Regions from separate parts of the Marinovum sp. 2_MG-2023 genome, predicted to be linked through region 1. Evidence: riboswitches for the same ligand, from Rfam matches in the RefSeq annotation. Region 1 holds a riboswitch; the other holds the start of a gene.

The links. A riboswitch is a leader RNA that binds a small molecule or an ion and turns the genes downstream of it on or off. The one in region 1 is predicted to bind cobalamin.
Region 2: linked by a shared signal. The riboswitch ahead of Q4577_RS15155 (TonB-dependent siderophore receptor) and the one ahead of Q4577_RS18835 (energy-coupling factor ABC transporter permease) in region 1 are both predicted to bind cobalamin.

What each region holds. Positions count from the first base shown of each region.
Region 1 covers NZ_JAUOSD010000020.1:54,961-62,899, reverse strand. Annotated here, with positions in the region: gene cobF (precorrin-6A synthase (deacetylating)) at 29-790, opposite strand; gene Q4577_RS18835 (energy-coupling factor ABC transporter permease) at 868-1,533, opposite strand; cobalamin riboswitch at 1,567-1,789, opposite strand; gene cobA (uroporphyrinogen-III C-methyltransferase) at 1,810-2,556, opposite strand; gene Q4577_RS18825 (cobyrinate a,c-diamide synthase) at 2,553-3,893, opposite strand; gene cobM (precorrin-4 C(11)-methyltransferase) at 3,890-4,675, opposite strand; gene Q4577_RS18815 (cobalamin biosynthesis protein) at 4,672-5,070, opposite strand; gene cbiE (precorrin-6y C5,15-methyltransferase (decarboxylating) subunit CbiE) at 5,067-6,260, opposite strand; gene Q4577_RS18805 (cobalt-precorrin-6A reductase) at 6,259-7,041, shown strand; gene cobJ (precorrin-3B C(17)-methyltransferase) at 6,999-7,751, opposite strand; gene Q4577_RS18795 (precorrin-2 C(20)-methyltransferase) at 7,748-7,939, opposite strand, start outside.
Region 2 covers NZ_JAUOSD010000013.1:74,864-82,802, reverse strand. Annotated here, with positions in the region: gene Q4577_RS15170 (cell division protein FtsL) at 1-20, opposite strand, end outside; gene rsmH (16S rRNA (cytosine(1402)-N(4))-methyltransferase RsmH) at 20-1,012, opposite strand; gene mraZ (division/cell wall cluster transcriptional repressor MraZ) at 1,016-1,522, opposite strand; cobalamin riboswitch at 2,295-2,495, shown strand; gene Q4577_RS15155 (TonB-dependent siderophore receptor) at 2,619-4,514, shown strand; gene Q4577_RS15150 (ABC transporter substrate-binding protein) at 4,501-5,349, shown strand; gene Q4577_RS15145 (iron ABC transporter permease) at 5,346-6,329, shown strand; gene Q4577_RS15140 (ABC transporter ATP-binding protein) at 6,329-7,087, shown strand; gene Q4577_RS15135 (Mrp/NBP35 family ATP-binding protein) at 7,112-7,939, opposite strand, start outside.

The DNA of each region.
Region 1 (7,939 bases):
GCCAGACATGCGTCATCTCGGCGAACGCTTACCCCGCGCGCCGCATAAGATAGATATCCATCACCCAGCCATGCCGGGCGCGCAGGTCTTCTCGGGTTTTGATGATCTGGGCCCCGACCGCATCCAGTTGACCGGCGACCAGCCTCTCTTGCGGCATTGCCACGCAGCCGCCCCACCAGATCGAAATCCCCTCCGGGTCGAGCGTCTCAAACGCGCCACCGCTGTCCAGCACAACAACCACGGTCTCGGCTTCGGGCGGCCACCCTTGCGCGCGCAGTTGACGCCCGGTGAGGATCGTGACCGACCCACCCACCGTATTAAGCGGGATCGCATGTGCGGCGCATAACGCCTGAATCGAGGTGATGCCGGGGATCACACGTGGCTCTAGCGGCATCCGCCGCCCCAGCCGTTCGGCAATCCGCAGGCTGCTGTCATACAACATCGGATCGCCCCAGATCAGCAAGGCAACCCGCCCGCCTGGATTTTCCCCCAGCACTGTGCGGATCTGCTGTTCCCAGGATGCGGCAATGGCGTCATGCCACTGCGACACCCCGGTGCGATACGACGGGTTGTCGACATCACGCTGCGGCAGGTCGAATTCCACCACCTGTGTCTGTGCGTTGTCCAAATGGCGCGCCAAAAGATCGCGCCGCAAACCGGCGAGGTCGGTCTTTTCAGGCCCTTTCAACGGGATCAGGATCAGGTCAGCGGCATTCATCGCCTGTACGGCCTGGGCCGTGACGTGATCCGGGTTACCGGTTCCAATGCCGATCAGATCAAGTTCGATCATCGCAGTGTTTCCAAAGCCCGTACTCCCGAAAAAGGGGGCCGAAGCCCCCTTGGTGTCGTCTCAATCACATCTGGTGCTCAAGCAAAAAGCCGCGCGGTCACCCAGGCAGAGCCTTTCAGCCCTTGCAGCCGTTTTGCAGCGGCCAGAACGGCCAGATCGACCAGCGGCTCCAGCAGGATCACCAGCATGTAAGCCGCGCCAAATGCCATCACCTGGCCAACTTCGGCAAAGCCCTGACCATAAACGGCCCAGAACGCCACCCAGGCCACAATACCACCTTGGTAAGCGGTCGAAAGCGCCAGCGCCTGGCTGTACTTCAGGTCAACATATGCGGTGCCCGGCGCGATCAGACGCCGCGCGAGATATTGCAAGCCGAACAGCGGCACCAGCAGCGTGGTCACGTTCATTCCGTATTGCGGCAGGTCGAACTGGGCAAACACAATGCCCTGAATCAACAGCCCCAGCGCCAGGCCGATCGCGGCCGGCGCGGCGCCCAACATCAGGAACAGGGTCGAGCCAAGGATCAGGTGCACTTCTGACACGCCAACCGGGTAATGCGGCAGGATCTGGAAAAACACCAACACTGCCGCCGTCGCCACAACCGTGCGCAACGCGAGCGAGCCCAGCCCCTGCTGGCGCACCGCGTCAAAGGCGGTCTTGAGCGTATAAAGCCCCGCGGTTGTCGCGGTTGCGTAGCTGAGGATGAGTTTGGCGCCCGTAACGACGCCGGGTTCGATGTGCATGTCTTTGATCTCCTTGCCGTCACACCCGACGGCGGGTTGAAATAATCCGATGGCCGGTTTCCTGGCTCGCGGGTCGAGGCAACGCTCTACCTTCCCAGAGGGCATCTCCCCCCAGTGGTCTTTCAGAACGCGCTCTCCGCATACAGTCGCGGGGGCGGCCGGGGCTTTGGGTGCCGCAACTTGGTCCACCCTTCCCCGTTCCCGATTGAGCCCTGCGCTTTGCGCATGTCTGGGCACCAAACAGGGGTTCAGATAGACGTGAGCCGGCCCGCCAAGTCAAGCCCCGCATGTCGCCAACGCCGCTTTCGTTTCGGCCAATGGGCCATAAAGGATCACCGCCGGCTGGTCGGGACGCGCCTGGGCAAGCTGCTTGGCCAGTGTCGCAACCGTGCTGCGATGCAGGCGTTGTTCGGGATGGCCGACGGCCTCGGCCAGCAGGGCCGGCGTTTCCGGCGGCAGACCGTGGGCAATCAGACCGGCCGCCAGTTTGGGAAAGGTGCGTTTCCCCATGTAAACCACTGTTGTGGCTTCGGAATCTGCCAGCGCGGGCCAATTCAGCGTCTCGGGCAATTCGCCCGTCACATCCGCCCCGGTCACAAATTGCACCCGCCGCGCGGTCAACCGCCGGGTCAATGGCAACCCCGCCGCTGCCGCCGCCGCACAGGCCGACGGCACGCCGGGAATGATTTCATAGGCAATTTCCGCGGCCTCCAGCGCAATCATCTCTTCTTCGAGACGCCCAAAAATTCCGCTATCCCCGGATTTCAACCGCACGACCCGCGCGCCGGTTCGGGCATGATCCACCAACAGACGGTTGACATGATCCTGCTTGACCGAGGGGCGGCGCGCCCGTTTGCCAACGGCAATCAGCTCGGCATTGGCCCCCGCATGGCTTAGGACCGGCCCCGAAGCCAGATCATCAAACAACACCACATCGGCGCGTTGCAACCGGTCCACCGCCTTGAGGGTCAGCAGGTCCGGGTCGCCCGCACCAGACGACACAAAGGAGACAAATGCGCTCATTGGCTGGCCTCGGCGATAAGATGAAAGAAGGTTCCGCTGACCTGACCACCGGCCGCAGCATGGCCCGAAGCCGCGCTTTTGCGTTGCGATCCGGTTTGCGCCACGACAAGGCCGTTGGCATCACGCACTTCGGCAAGCGGGGCATCCGGCTGGCTCAGGATACGGGCATAATGGAACTCATGCCCACGCAGGCGTGTGCCCACCTCGAACCCCGGCATTGGCGCAGAAAGCTCTGCCAGACGGTAGCCCAGGTTCATTTTGCGCTTGGCAAAACTGGTCTCAAGCCCCAGCAACCCCAGCATCTGGTGCCGCTGCCCCTGTGCATCGACCAGCCCGGCCCCCAGTGCCATATAGCCCCCGCATTCACCGTGGACGGCGCGGGTCTGGGCAAAACGGTGCAGACCGGACCGCAGCCGGTCATTGCCCGCCAGCCGCCCTGCGTGCAGTTCGGGATAGCCGCCCGGCAGCCAACAACAATCCGCGCTGTCATCCGGGACCTCATCCGCCAGCGGCGAAAACGGCAGGATCGTTGCGCCGGCGCTGCGCCAGCCCTCTATCAGATGCGGATAGACAAAGGAAAAGGCCGAATCCCGCGCCAGGGCAATACGTGCCCCGGGTGGGCGCGTTGGCGGCGGCGGCGCGCTGGCATGGCCCGCCCCGGACCGTGCCGCCGCAACAATCGCGTCCAGATCGCAATACTGCGACACGGCCTTGCCTGCCTCGCTCAGCAATCTTTCAAGATCTGCGGTTTCTTCGGCCTGCACCAGCCCAAGATGGCGCGAGGGCAGCTCGATCCCGACCTGACGCGGCAAAGCGCCCAGAACGGCAATCCCGGCCTGCGCAAACCCGGCCCGCACCAGCGTATCATGGCGCGGCGAGGCAACATTGTTCAACACCACCCCGGCGATGGGTACATCCGCGCGAAACCGTGCCAGGCCCTGCGCCACGGCGGCGGCGCTCTGGGCCTGTCCGGTCACATCAATTACCAGGATCACCGGCCAGCCCATCAGCGCGGCGATGTCGGCACTGGCCCCTGCGCCGGTTTCACCCGGCACCGCCACGCCGTCAAACAGCCCCATCGACCCTTCGGCCAGCGCAATATCGGCTGTCCGATCCGCCAGCGCATGCATGCGCTCTGCTGACATGGCCCAGCCATCCAGATTGAACGAGGCCCGCCCCGACGCCACGGTGTGAAAGGCCGGATCAATATAGTCGGGACCACATTTGAACGGCTGCACCGCCATGTCGCGCGCCCGCAGCGCCGCCATCAGCCCCAGCGTGAAGGTGGTTTTCCCCACGCCCGACGCCGCGCCGGAAATCACCAGACCGGGCGTCATGCGCCGGTCTCCGGAAAGCGGGGATCGGTGCCCACAGGACGGTAGCGGCGATCGTAATCCCCGGCATAAAGACGGCTCTCGGCAAAGTCCTCTGCCCCGATCGACCGGCCAACCAGGATCAGCGCCGTGCGCGCCATTTCGGCGCCGACGGCGGTTTCCAACGTGTCCAGGGTGGCATGCACCACCCGCTCATCCGGCCAGCTTGCGCGCCAGACCACCGCAACGGGACAGTCTGCGCCGTAATGCGGGCGCAATGTGGCGACCACCTTGTCCAGCACATGCACCGACAGATGGATCGCCAGCACAGCCCCGGTGCGGGCAAAGTTTTCCAGACTCTCTGCGGCGGGCATTGCGCTGGCGCGCCCCGATACCCGCGTCAACACCACCGATTGCACCACGCCCGGCAGGGTCAGCTCTGCGCCCAGCGTCGCCGCGGCGGCGGCAAAGCTGGGCACGCCGGGGGTGACGTCATAGGGGATGTCCAACCGGCGCAAGCGGCGCAATTGTTCGCCCATCGCCGACCAGACCGACAGATCCCCGGAATGCAGCCGCGCCACATCCTGACCCGCGCGATGCGCCTCGGCGATCAGATCTATGATCTCGTCCAGCGACAGCGGCGCGGTGTTGACGATCCGCGCGCCCGGCGGGCAATGCGCCAACAGCGCCTCGGGCACCAGCGACCCGGCATAAAGACAAACCGGGCTGGCCGCGATCAGATCGCGCCCCCGCAGGGTGATCAGATCCGCCGCCCCCGGTCCAGCCCCGATGAAATGCACCGTCATGTTGTCTCTCCTCGTGCGATTGCGACGCTGACGCCGCCAATAATCCTGCGTGTCTGACACAGCCGTGCGCCCGGTCCCGCCGCGATCAACGCCGCCGCTTCGGCCACGGACCCGGTGCCATAGGCGGCCAGCGCGGCCGATGATTGCGTGGGGGTTGCAACGCCGGCCACATCAACACCGATCACCGGCGCATCAGGCAGAAGGGCGGCCAGTGTCTGTGCCTTGGCCCTGGCTGTGGCGACACCATCGACCGGTCTGGCCTGATCTGCCGGTCCGGCCTGTGCCCCGACCTCGGCCAAAGCCGCAGCCAGGGCCGCAGTCAAAGCCGTTGTCAGGGCCTCGGCACTTACGGATTTGCGAAACCCAAGCCCGACGAACAAACCCGGCTCCGTCATCGCGTCACCGCCCATTGCACCAGCGGACGTGCATTGACCCAGCCACGCAACCGCCCCAAGGGCGCGGCCTGGGCAATGTCAATCCGGGTCAGCGTCCCGCCATGCTGTGCCTGCATTGCCAGCAACAGGGTTTCGGTTTCCAGCGTGACCGCATTGACGACAAGCCGGGCACCGGGCATCAAATAGCCCCAAAGCGCGGCAAACAGATCCGCCGAGCCGCCACCGCCGACAAAAATCGCATCCGGCGTCGGCAGATCGTGGCTCAGCACCTCTGGCGCGCGGCCCTGAAGCAGGGTGATCTGCCGCGACAAGGCAAAAGTCGCAATATTGGCACGGATATTGGCGCACCGTTCGGCGCGCGGCTCAATCGTGAGCGCATGACCACCCGCCAGCGCCCATTCAACCGACACCGACCCGGAACCACCGCCGATGTCCCACAGCATCTCGCCGGGTCGCGGGGCAAGCGCTGCAAGGGTCAGCGCACGTTGCGGTGATTTTGTAATCTGCCCGTCATGGTGAAACAGATGCTCGCCCCGGCCCGGCACACCGGATAGCCCGATCCCGCGCACAAGATCGGCCCCATCCAGCGCAACAGCCACCGGCGCGGCAATCCCGTCGAGCTGAAAGTCATCTGCGCGGGTCTGGCGGTGGCGCTCCTTTGGACCGCCAAGCCGTTCGAGCACATGCATCCGCACCGCGCCAAACCCCGCCGCTGTCAGCCATTGCGCCAATGCGTCTGGCGCCGCCTCATCCCGCAGGGTGGCCAGGATCTTTGCACTGCGATGCAGCACCGTAGATAGGGCGGTGAACTCTGCCGCATGCAGGGCCAGAGCACGGGTCTCTTCGACCCGCCAACCCAGGCGCGCACAGGCCAGCGACACCACACCCGCCACCGGATGGGCGCGCCATTCGTCGGGGGCCAGCCGCTGCGCAAGCATACTGCCGGCGCCAAACCAGAACGGATCCCCCGAGGCCAGCACCACCACAGGCTGTCCGCGCAATGCCAGCACCGGCGCCAGATCAAACGGCACCGGCCAGGGCCGACCGCGCGTGCCGGCCTGCACCAGATCAAGATGGCGCGGCCCGCCAAAGATCACCTGTGCCTGCGCAATTGCATCGCGGCTTGCATCCGACAGCCCGCACAGGCCATCTTCGCCCAGACCGATCACATTCAGCCAAGGATCAGACATGACCCGCCTCTTGCTGCTTGGCGGCACCAGCGAAGCCAGCCAGCTGGCCCGCCGTCTTGCCGACACGCCGATCCCGGCGACCTTCTCTTATGCCGGACGCACATTGGCCCCGGCGGCCCAGCCGCTGCCAACGCGCATCGGCGGATTTGGCGGCAGCGCCGGGCTGGCCGCCTATATCCGCGCCCAAAAGATCAGCCATGTGATCGACGCGACGCATCCCTTTGCCGCCCGGATCAGCCAGAACGCGATTGCCGCCTGTGCCGAGACCGGCACGCCTTTGCTGGGTTTTGAACGTGCGCCGTGGCAACCGGGTGCCGGGGATCGCTGGCGGCATGTCCAAAGCGTGCAGGACGCGCCAAGCGCCCTGCCGCCGCCACAGACACAGCCCCCCGCGCGGGTGTTCCTTGCCATCGGCAAGCAGCAGCTTGATCTGTTTGCCGCGCAGACGCATCACCACTACCTTGTGCGGTTGGTGGATCCACCCGCCGCGCCCCTGCCCTTGCGCCATGCCGAGGTTGTCATCGCCCGCGGCCCCTTTACCGAGGCCGACGACAGCGCCCTGTTGCGCCGTCATGCGATCAGCCACATCGTGGCAAAGAATTCCGGCGGCACCGGTGCCGAGGCCAAGTTGCTGGCGGCGCGGGTGTTGGGGATCGAGGTCATCATGATAGACCGCCCCGACCTGCCTGCGCGCGCCACCTGCGACACGACGGCGGGGGTCTTTGAGTGGTTGCGCGATCATGGGGTGACCCCGGACAATGTGGCCCCGCGCGGCGTATAGACCCAATCGCCGGTGCGGCGCGTGGCGCTGTTGCCGACAAGAACCACCGTGCGCATATCCGCCATATCCGGTGTCGCCTGATCGAGGGTGACAACCTGCACCGTCTCCTGTGCGGTCGACACCGCCCGCGCAAAGATGATCAGCCGATCCGGCCCGCATTCCTCGCGCAGGATGTCCAGCACCCGAGCAAATTGATGCGGGCGGGCCTTGGATCGCGGGTTGTAAAACGCCATCGCGAAATCACCCCGCGCCGCATGGCGCAGGCGATGTTCAACCAGCGCAAAAGGCTTGAGATTGTCGCTGAGGTTGATTGCACAGAAATCATGGCCCAGCGGTGCCCCGACCCGCGCCGCCGCCGCCAGCATTGCGGTGATGCCCGGCAGAATACGGATCTCGGTCTGCGCGGCCTCCGGGCTGGCCTCTACCTGTTCGAACAGCGCCGAGGCCATGGCAAACACCCCCGGATCACCCGAAGACACAATCACCACGCGCAGCCCCTGCGCCGCCATCTCCAGCGCATGACGGGCGCGGTCCAGCTCGACCCGGTTGTCAGAGCTGTGCAACCGCAACCCCGGACGGGGCGCTATGCGGGCGACATAGGGAATATAACCCACAATATCCGTGGCTTGATCCAGCGCGGCGCGCACCTCTGGCGTCACCAGATCCTCTGCCCCCGGTCCCAGCCCGGCCACAACCACCCAGCCGCTCATTGCGCGGCCTCGACCAGGGTTGGACGGCGGCCATGACCATGCACCAACACGATTGCAAAATACGGGCAATCGCCTTCGTCGGTGTCGATCAGCCGCGCGATGCGTTGATCGGGCATTGTGCCGCGCTCGACCAGCCAGGCCTGTGACAGCCGCCCGGCGCGGTCCAGCGCGCGCTTGATCTTTGGCAG
Region 2 (7,939 bases), on a different contig from region 1:
ATATACAAGAACGACCGCATTACCTTTTCCCCTTCAGCTGCGGCATGGCAATTGCGCTGGGATCGACCGCCCCGGCAGGCATATCCGTGCGCCGCGCCACCCGAAGCCGCGATGACCGCGACCTTGGGTTTTCCTCCAGCTCCTGATCATCCGGGCCGACGGCCTTGCGTGTGAGAATATCGAATTGGGCGGGCACCACGGCGGTTTGCGGCGCATAGCGATTGGTATTGCCGGAATGGCCGGCACGGGCGGTAAAGAACCGTTTGACCATGCGGTCCTCGATCGAATGAAAGGTCACAACCGCCAGAAGACCACCGGGTTTCAACACCCGTTCGGCGGCCATAAGCCCCTGAAACAATTCCTTGTATTCGTCGTTGACCGCGATGCGCAGCGCCTGAAAGCTGCGGGTTGCGGGGTGGCTTTGGCCGGGTTTCGACCGTGGCAGGGACCGTTCGATCACCCCGGCCAATTGCAACGTGGTTTCAAACGGGGTGTCCGCCCGCACCCGTGCAATATTCTTGGCAATGCGCCGCGAGGCACGCTCTTCCCCATAGGTGAACAGGATTGCGGCCAATTCTTCTTCGCTCAGATTGTTGACCAGATCGGCGGCGCTGACGCCCTGTTGGCTCATCCGCATGTCCAACGGCCCGTCCCGCATGAAGGAAAAGCCGCGTTCGGCGCGGTCCAGCTGCATCGAGGACACACCCAGATCAAGCACCACGCCGTCCACCTGATCGGCGACTTCGTCCATTGCCGAGAACACGGTTTTTTCCGGGCGCACACGCGCGCCATAGTCCCCGAGCCAATCTGCCGCCATTTCGAAGGCCAGCGGATCGCGGTCAATTGCGACCACCTCATCCGCCCCGGCCTCTAACAATGCGCGGGTATAGCCGCCGGCCCCGAATGTGCCGTCGATCCAGGTGCCAGTGACCGGCGACACCGCCTTGATCAATGGGCGGATAAGGACGGGGACATGCGGCGCGGCGTCGGGTTTATGTGGGGCTGCGGCCATTCTTCAAACGCCTCCGACCGGTCCATCAAGGAACGACATGGGATCGAAGTCTTCCGGCAGTTCTTCCAGCCATGCTTCGGTCTTGGCCAGCTCTTCATTTTCATAGGTCTCGGGGTTCCAGATCTGGAACGTATCGCCAGCCGCAATGAAGAAGGCCTCTTTCTCAAGATTGATTCTGTTGCGCAGCTTCGCAGGCAGGACCAGTCGGCCGGTCTCGTCCACATTGGTGGGGAAGGATTGCCCGTGGAACATATGCTGCAACATTTTCCGTTCCATGGATGCACGCGGCAGAGCGTCGATTTTCTTGTCGACCTCTTCGATGGCTTCCATGGTGTAACATTCAAGGCAGTTGAGCTTCTTGTTGCCGTAGACAATCACAAGCTCCGGGTTTTCTCCGACTTTCCAGTTGGGATCAGCGGCCTCGATCACACGGCGAAAGCCGGCCGGGATTGACACCCTGCCCTTTGCATCCACCTTGTGATGGCTTTCGCCTCTGAACCTGCGGCTCACTGTCCTTGCCGTCCTTTGCCTCGCGCCCCGTATTTTCCCCAATTTGAAATGGAAAACGGCGGGTTGATCTGCTGCCACTGATCAACCCGCCGCCCATGTCCCGCTTGGCGGGAAGTCCAGCTGCGCGCGCCACCTGGGGGGATGTCTGCTCGCCCGCGCGCCGGATTCTGTTCACGATGAAAGACGGTGCCTGTATGAAACCATTTTTATTGTTTTTGAGTATTCGGTGCGGGGTCTTTGTTGCCCCTTGTTCCGTCCCTCATCGTGATACTAGGGATGCCATGGGAATTCATGGAAATCAACTGCTCTTTATGGGAAATCGCCCCTACAGTTTGTTCACAGGGGCTGTGGAAAACTAAATATAGCGGCGAAATCGCGGTCCAACGCGGAAGTTCTAGCGAAAGAGATCCCGGCCCAACACTATATGTGGTAAGGTACTGGAACGCGCCCAACGGCCCATGATTTCCCAAAAAAATTCTAACCAGACGCCCAAAATAGCGACACGGCCCGGTTTCAGCCCGCAGAATCACGCGAGAGTGGTCAAATTTGATTCGTCTTGAGGGGCAATTGGCGGTCGAACACCGCATTCCCCAAGATCGTCCCACGAATTCCCGTATTTCCCATCCATTCCCGTTGTCGTGCCCGGCATTGCCCCCGTTTGCCCCTGCTGGCCCATTCAAAAGCCTTCGATCCTGTAGACCCGGGGCCACAACGCGCGGATTTGACGCCGGATGGGTCAAAATGGCCGCTTGTCACAATGCATTTGCGTGACTAGACGAAAGCACGCTTTGGTTCGGGCCTCGCAAGAGGTCCGTGAAAAGGGAACGCGGTGCAAACCCGCGACTGCCCCCGCAACTGTGAGCGGCGAGCAAACCCGGAAATTGCCACTGTGGCCCCCTTTTGGGCTGCGGGAAGGCCCGGGGATGTGACGACCCGCGAAGTCAGGAGACCTGCCAGGCGATCACCCTATCCGGGCGCGGGGCGTGCGATGGATAACGGCAACCCCGTTGCGGTGATTTCACTGAGACGGGGGGTGACCTCCGGTTTGATTATCAATCGGCCCTTTGCACTCACAGGGCCAATCGGAGGGACAGACATGACCCGAACACAACTTCTGACAACCGCGGCCCTGCCCGCATTGTTGTCCGCACCGGCCTTTGCACAGGACGATCCCTATGATCTGGGCGTCCTGATCCTGTCCGCCGGATACGAGGCCGTGGCCGAAGACGAAACCGGCGTTGCCGTGGATGTCATCACAGAAGAAGAGCTGGAGGCCACCGGCGAGACCAGAGCCATTGATTTCCTGGCCCGCCAACCCGGCGTCACCCTGCGCACCACCGGCCCATTGGGCACCACCGCCGGTGTGTTCATTCGCGGCGTGAACCAGAACAATATCGCGGTGCGCGTCGATGGCATCGACGTCTCTGACCCGTCCGGCCCACAGGTGGCTTATGATTTTGGCGGCTTGATGACCTCTGACATCTCGCGGATTGAAATCCTGCGCGGTTCGCAATCGGCGCTTTATGGATCCGAAGCCCTGGGCGGGGTGATCAATATCACCACCAAACGCGCCACCCGCGACGGGCTGAGCGTTCAGATGACGGCGGAATATGGCGCCTATGAAAGCCTGCGGTCGTCGGTCACCTTTGCCAACAAGGGCGAAGGCCACGAAAGCGCGCTGACCCTGTCCTATGCCAACAGCGACGGATTTTCCGCCGCCGACGAAAACGATGGCAACGACGAGGCCGACGGTTTCAACGCCAAGCGCCTGAGCTTTGCCGGCAGCTATGATCTGGGCAGTCCCGACACGGTCCTGCATCTGTCGGCGTTCAGCGAAGAATCGACCTATGATTACGATGAAACCTCCGGCGGTGTGCCATTGGATGGCAGTTCGGATGAGGTCACCGAGAAACAACAGGACGGCCTGCGCATCGCACTGGATTTCGTCACCGGTGGCTTTGATCACACGGTCTCGGCCTCTTATTTCCGTATTGATCGCACCCTGACCGGCTCCGCTGCCAGCTTTGGCGGCGTGTCTGATGATCAATTCGACTATACCGGCACGCGGATGGAATACCGCTATCAGGGCGGCGTTGATCTGACCGACACCACCCGTTTGGTGTTCGGCGCCGATCACACGGTCGAGGAATTCGACACCTCCCTGACGCTCGATCACTCGATCTTTGGGCTTTATACCGATGGGCAAAGCCATGACACGTCGGTCACCGGTCTCTTTGCCGAGGTGACAGCCGCGCCCAGCACGGAATGGAACCTGTCGGCGGCGCTGCGTTATGACGAACATTCCGAATTTGGCGGCTTCACCACCGGGCGGCTGTCGGCGGTCTATCGCCCGACAGAGGATCTGATCTTCCGGGCCAATGCCGCAACCGGGTTCCGCGCCCCGTCGGGGTATGAGCTTTATGATGGCTTTGCCGGCAATTCGGATCTTGATCCCGAAACATCCAAGAGTTTCGACCTTGGTGTCGAGAAACGCTTTGGCGACCGGGGCTATATCCGTGCCACGGCCTTTCATATCGAGGCCGAGGACATCATCGACTATTCCTTTACCGCTGGCACCTATGTGCAGGCCTCTGGCACCTCGACCCGGCAGGGCATCGAATTGGCTGGCGGCACAGAGCTGTGGCAGGGCGTGCGGCTTGACGGCTCTTACACATGGACCGACAGCTTTGCCGATGCCGATCTGGACAGCTCGAGCTGGTCCGCCGCAGTTCCCGGCCATCAGGCCGCTGCCACTGTGACCGCAGATTTCGGCAGCCAGACCAGCCTGGCCGTCACCGGTCTTTGGGCCGGGGATCGCGCAGAGGGGCTTGACCCCTATGGCGCGTTGAATTCGACCCTGACATACAAGGTGATGGACAACGCCGAAATCTACCTGAGGATCGAAAACGTCTTTGACGAGGAATACCAAACCGCACCGGGCTATGGCACATCGGACCGCGCGGCCTATTTTGGAATCCGTGCGTCTTTGTAAGGCACTGACCCTGTCCGCCGCGCTGATGTTTGGCGCGGCGGCAGCGGTGGGTGCGGCGGCGGGGGACACCCCGCAAAAGGTTGTGTCGATCAACCTGTGCACCGATCAACTTGCGATGCTGCTGGCCGCCCCCGGCCAGTTGCACGCGGTGTCGTTTCTGGCACGGGACAGCCGCAGTTCGGCCATGGCCGAAGACGCGATGCAATACCCGATCACCCATGGCCGGGCCGAAGAAATCTATCTGATGCAACCAGATCTGGTCCTTGCCGGCCGCTACACCGCCCGTGCGACGGTGGACATCCTGCAAAACCTGGGGATTTCGGTTGTGACATTCGACATTGCCAACAACATGATGGATGTGCGCACCAATCTGATCCAGATGGGCGCGGCTCTCGGCCAAACGGAAAAGGCCCAGGAAATGCTGCGCGATTTTGACAGGCAACTGGCGGCTTTTCAGGCCGAGGTCACACGCCGCCCGCGTGCCGCCCTTTATTATTCCAACGGCTTCACGTCAGGGCGGGGTTCGCTGGCGCATCACATCCTGACCGCCGCCGGGTTTGACAATATCGCCATCGAAGCAGGTTATGAAAACGGCGGCGCGATGCCGTTGGAGATCCTGGCATTGACCGCGCCAGAGGCCATCATCACCGGGCAACCCTATCCCGGTGCCAGCCGGGCCGAGGCGATCATGGATCATCCGGTGGTGCATGCCCTGCGCCGCGCGTCCAAGGGCGCCAGTCTGACCAACAGCGATTGGGTCTGTGGCACGCCGCATGTGCTGCGCGCAATCGAAGGTCTGTTGCCCCTGCGCCGCGAATTGGAAACCCGGCCATGACCCGCCTCATGCTTCTGTTGACCCTAGGGGTGCTGGCGCTGTTTTCGGCGTCGATGCTGATCGGCCCGGCGCCGGTCGGGGTGGGCGACAGCCTGCGGGCGTTGTTCACCGATACGGGCGCGCCGATGACGCTGGTGATGCGGGAAATCCGCCTGCCGCGTGCGGTGCTGGCCGTGATCACCGGCGCATCGCTGGGCATGAGCGGTGCCGCCATGCAGGGCTATCTGCGCAACCCATTGGCCGAGCCGGGGTTGATCGGGGTGTCATCCTCGGCGGCTTTGGGGGCGGTGATTGCCCTGCAAACCGGTGCGGCGGCGGCCTTTACCCTGGCATTGCCGCTTGCCGCGCTCGGCACGGCCTTGATCGGTGTCATGCTGGTGATGGTGCTGGCGGGGCCGCGCGGGGCGTCGTTGACGCTGATCCTGGCGGGGATTGCGATTTCGGCTCTGGCCGGGGCGCTTCTGTCGCTGGTGTTGAACTTGTCGCCCAACCCCTTTGCCACTTCGGAAATCGTGTTCTGGATGATGGGATCGCTGGCGGATCGGTCGATGATACATGTCTGGCTGGCGCTGCCATTGTCGCTGTTTGGCTGGATCTTGCTCGGGTCCTTGGGCCGGGGGCTTGATGCGCTGACCCTGGGCGAAGACGCGGCTGGCGCGCTTGGCATACGCCTGCCCCGCCTGCGGATGACATTGGTGGTTGGCACCGCCTGTGTGGTCGGCGCGGCCACGGCGGTGGCCGGGGCCATAGGTTTTGTCGGTTTGGTCGTGCCGCATATCCTGCGGCCATTTGTCGGCGCCCGGCCCTCGCGGTTGGTCTTTGCCTCGGGTCTTGGCGGGGCGGCGCTGGTCCTGGCGGCGGATATTGCCGTGCGCTTGATCCTGCCGGATCGGGATCTGAAGCTGGGGGTTGTGATGGCACTGATCGGCGCGCCGCTTTTCCTGCATTTGATCTACAAGACCCGCAAGGAATTCGCATGATGCCGCTTTTGGAGGTTTCCGGTCTGACGGTCCTGCGCGGCGACCACCCGGTTGTCAGCAACCTGTCCTTTGCCATCGGTCCCGGCGAATGTGTCGGGCTGATCGGTCCAAATGGCGCGGGCAAGACCACGCTTTTGCGGGCCGCGCTTGGCCTATTGCCACATCAGGGCCGCAGCAACATTTCCGATCTGGCGATCGGCACGCGGGCGCGCCATGCCGCCTGGATGCCCCAAACGCGCGAGATTGCCTGGCCGATTGATGTCGAAGCGGTGATTGCCCTTGGGCGCACACCCTGGTTGCCGCGCGGCGGCAGTTTGCGTCCCGACGACCGTGCCGCCGTCGAACGTGCGCTGTCACATATGGACCTTGGCCCCTATCGCCGTCGCGCCGCCAATCGGCTGTCCGGGGGCGAGCAGGCACGCGTGTTGATTGCCCGCGCATTGGCCCAGGAAACGCCGCTGCTGATGGCCGACGAACCCATCGCCGGGCTGGATCCGGCAGCACAGATTGCCACGATGCAGGTGTTTGGCCAAATCGCGGCCGAAGGCAAGGCGGTGGTCGTCTCTTTGCACGATCTGGGTCTTGCAGCGCGCCATTGTACCCGCATCCTTATGCTGGACCACGGTCAATTGGTCGCCGATGGCCCGCCAGCCGAGGTGCTGACCCCGGCCCGTCTGGCCGAGGTCTTTGCCCTGCGGGCGCATTACCAGACCGGCCCGGATGGCCCGATCTTTCAACCGCTGGAATATCTGCGCTGACAGCCGCGGCTTACGCCGCCATGTTCAAATCAAGCCGCCCTTGATCAACCCGGCCGCAAGCTGTGCATAGGCTTCGGCCATCGGGCCATCACCCGCCGCCACCGGCGTGCCGCCATCGCCCGCCAAACGGGTGTCGAGATCAATCGGCAACTGCGCCAGAAGCGGCACCCCCATTTGCTGCGCCTCGGTCGCGACGCCGCCATGACCAAAGATATGCGCCTCATGCCCACAGTTCGGGCAGTGAAAGGTCGACATGTTTTCGATCAGGCCCAGGATCGGGGTCTTCAACGTTCCAAACATATCTATCGCCTTGCGCGCATCCAGCAGCGCCACGTCCTGGGGCGTGGACACAACAATGGCACCGGACAGATCGGATTTCTGACACAGGGTCAGTTGCACATCCCCCGTCCCCGGCGGCAGGTCGACCAACAGCACATCCAATTCGCCCCAGGCCACCTGCCCCAACATCTGTTGCAACGCCCCCATCAACATCGGCCCGCGCCACACCACAGCCTTGTTCGGGTCCATCATCAACCCGATCGACATCATGGTCACCCCATGTGCCACCAGCGGTTCGATGGTCTTGCCATCCGGGCTGGCGGGCCGTTTGCTCACGCCCATCATCCGCGGCTGGCTGGGGCCATAGATATCCGCATCCAACAGGCCAACGCGTTTACCGGCCCGGGTCAGCGCCACGGCAAGGTTCGATGACACGGTGGATTTGCCCACCCCGCCCTTGCCCGAGCCGATGGCGATGATGCGCTTCACCCCCGCCGGTTTCATCGGCCCGGCCTGTGGTTTTGGGTGGCCGCCGATCTTGAGACTGGGCGCGGGTTTGGCTGACGCCGCGGC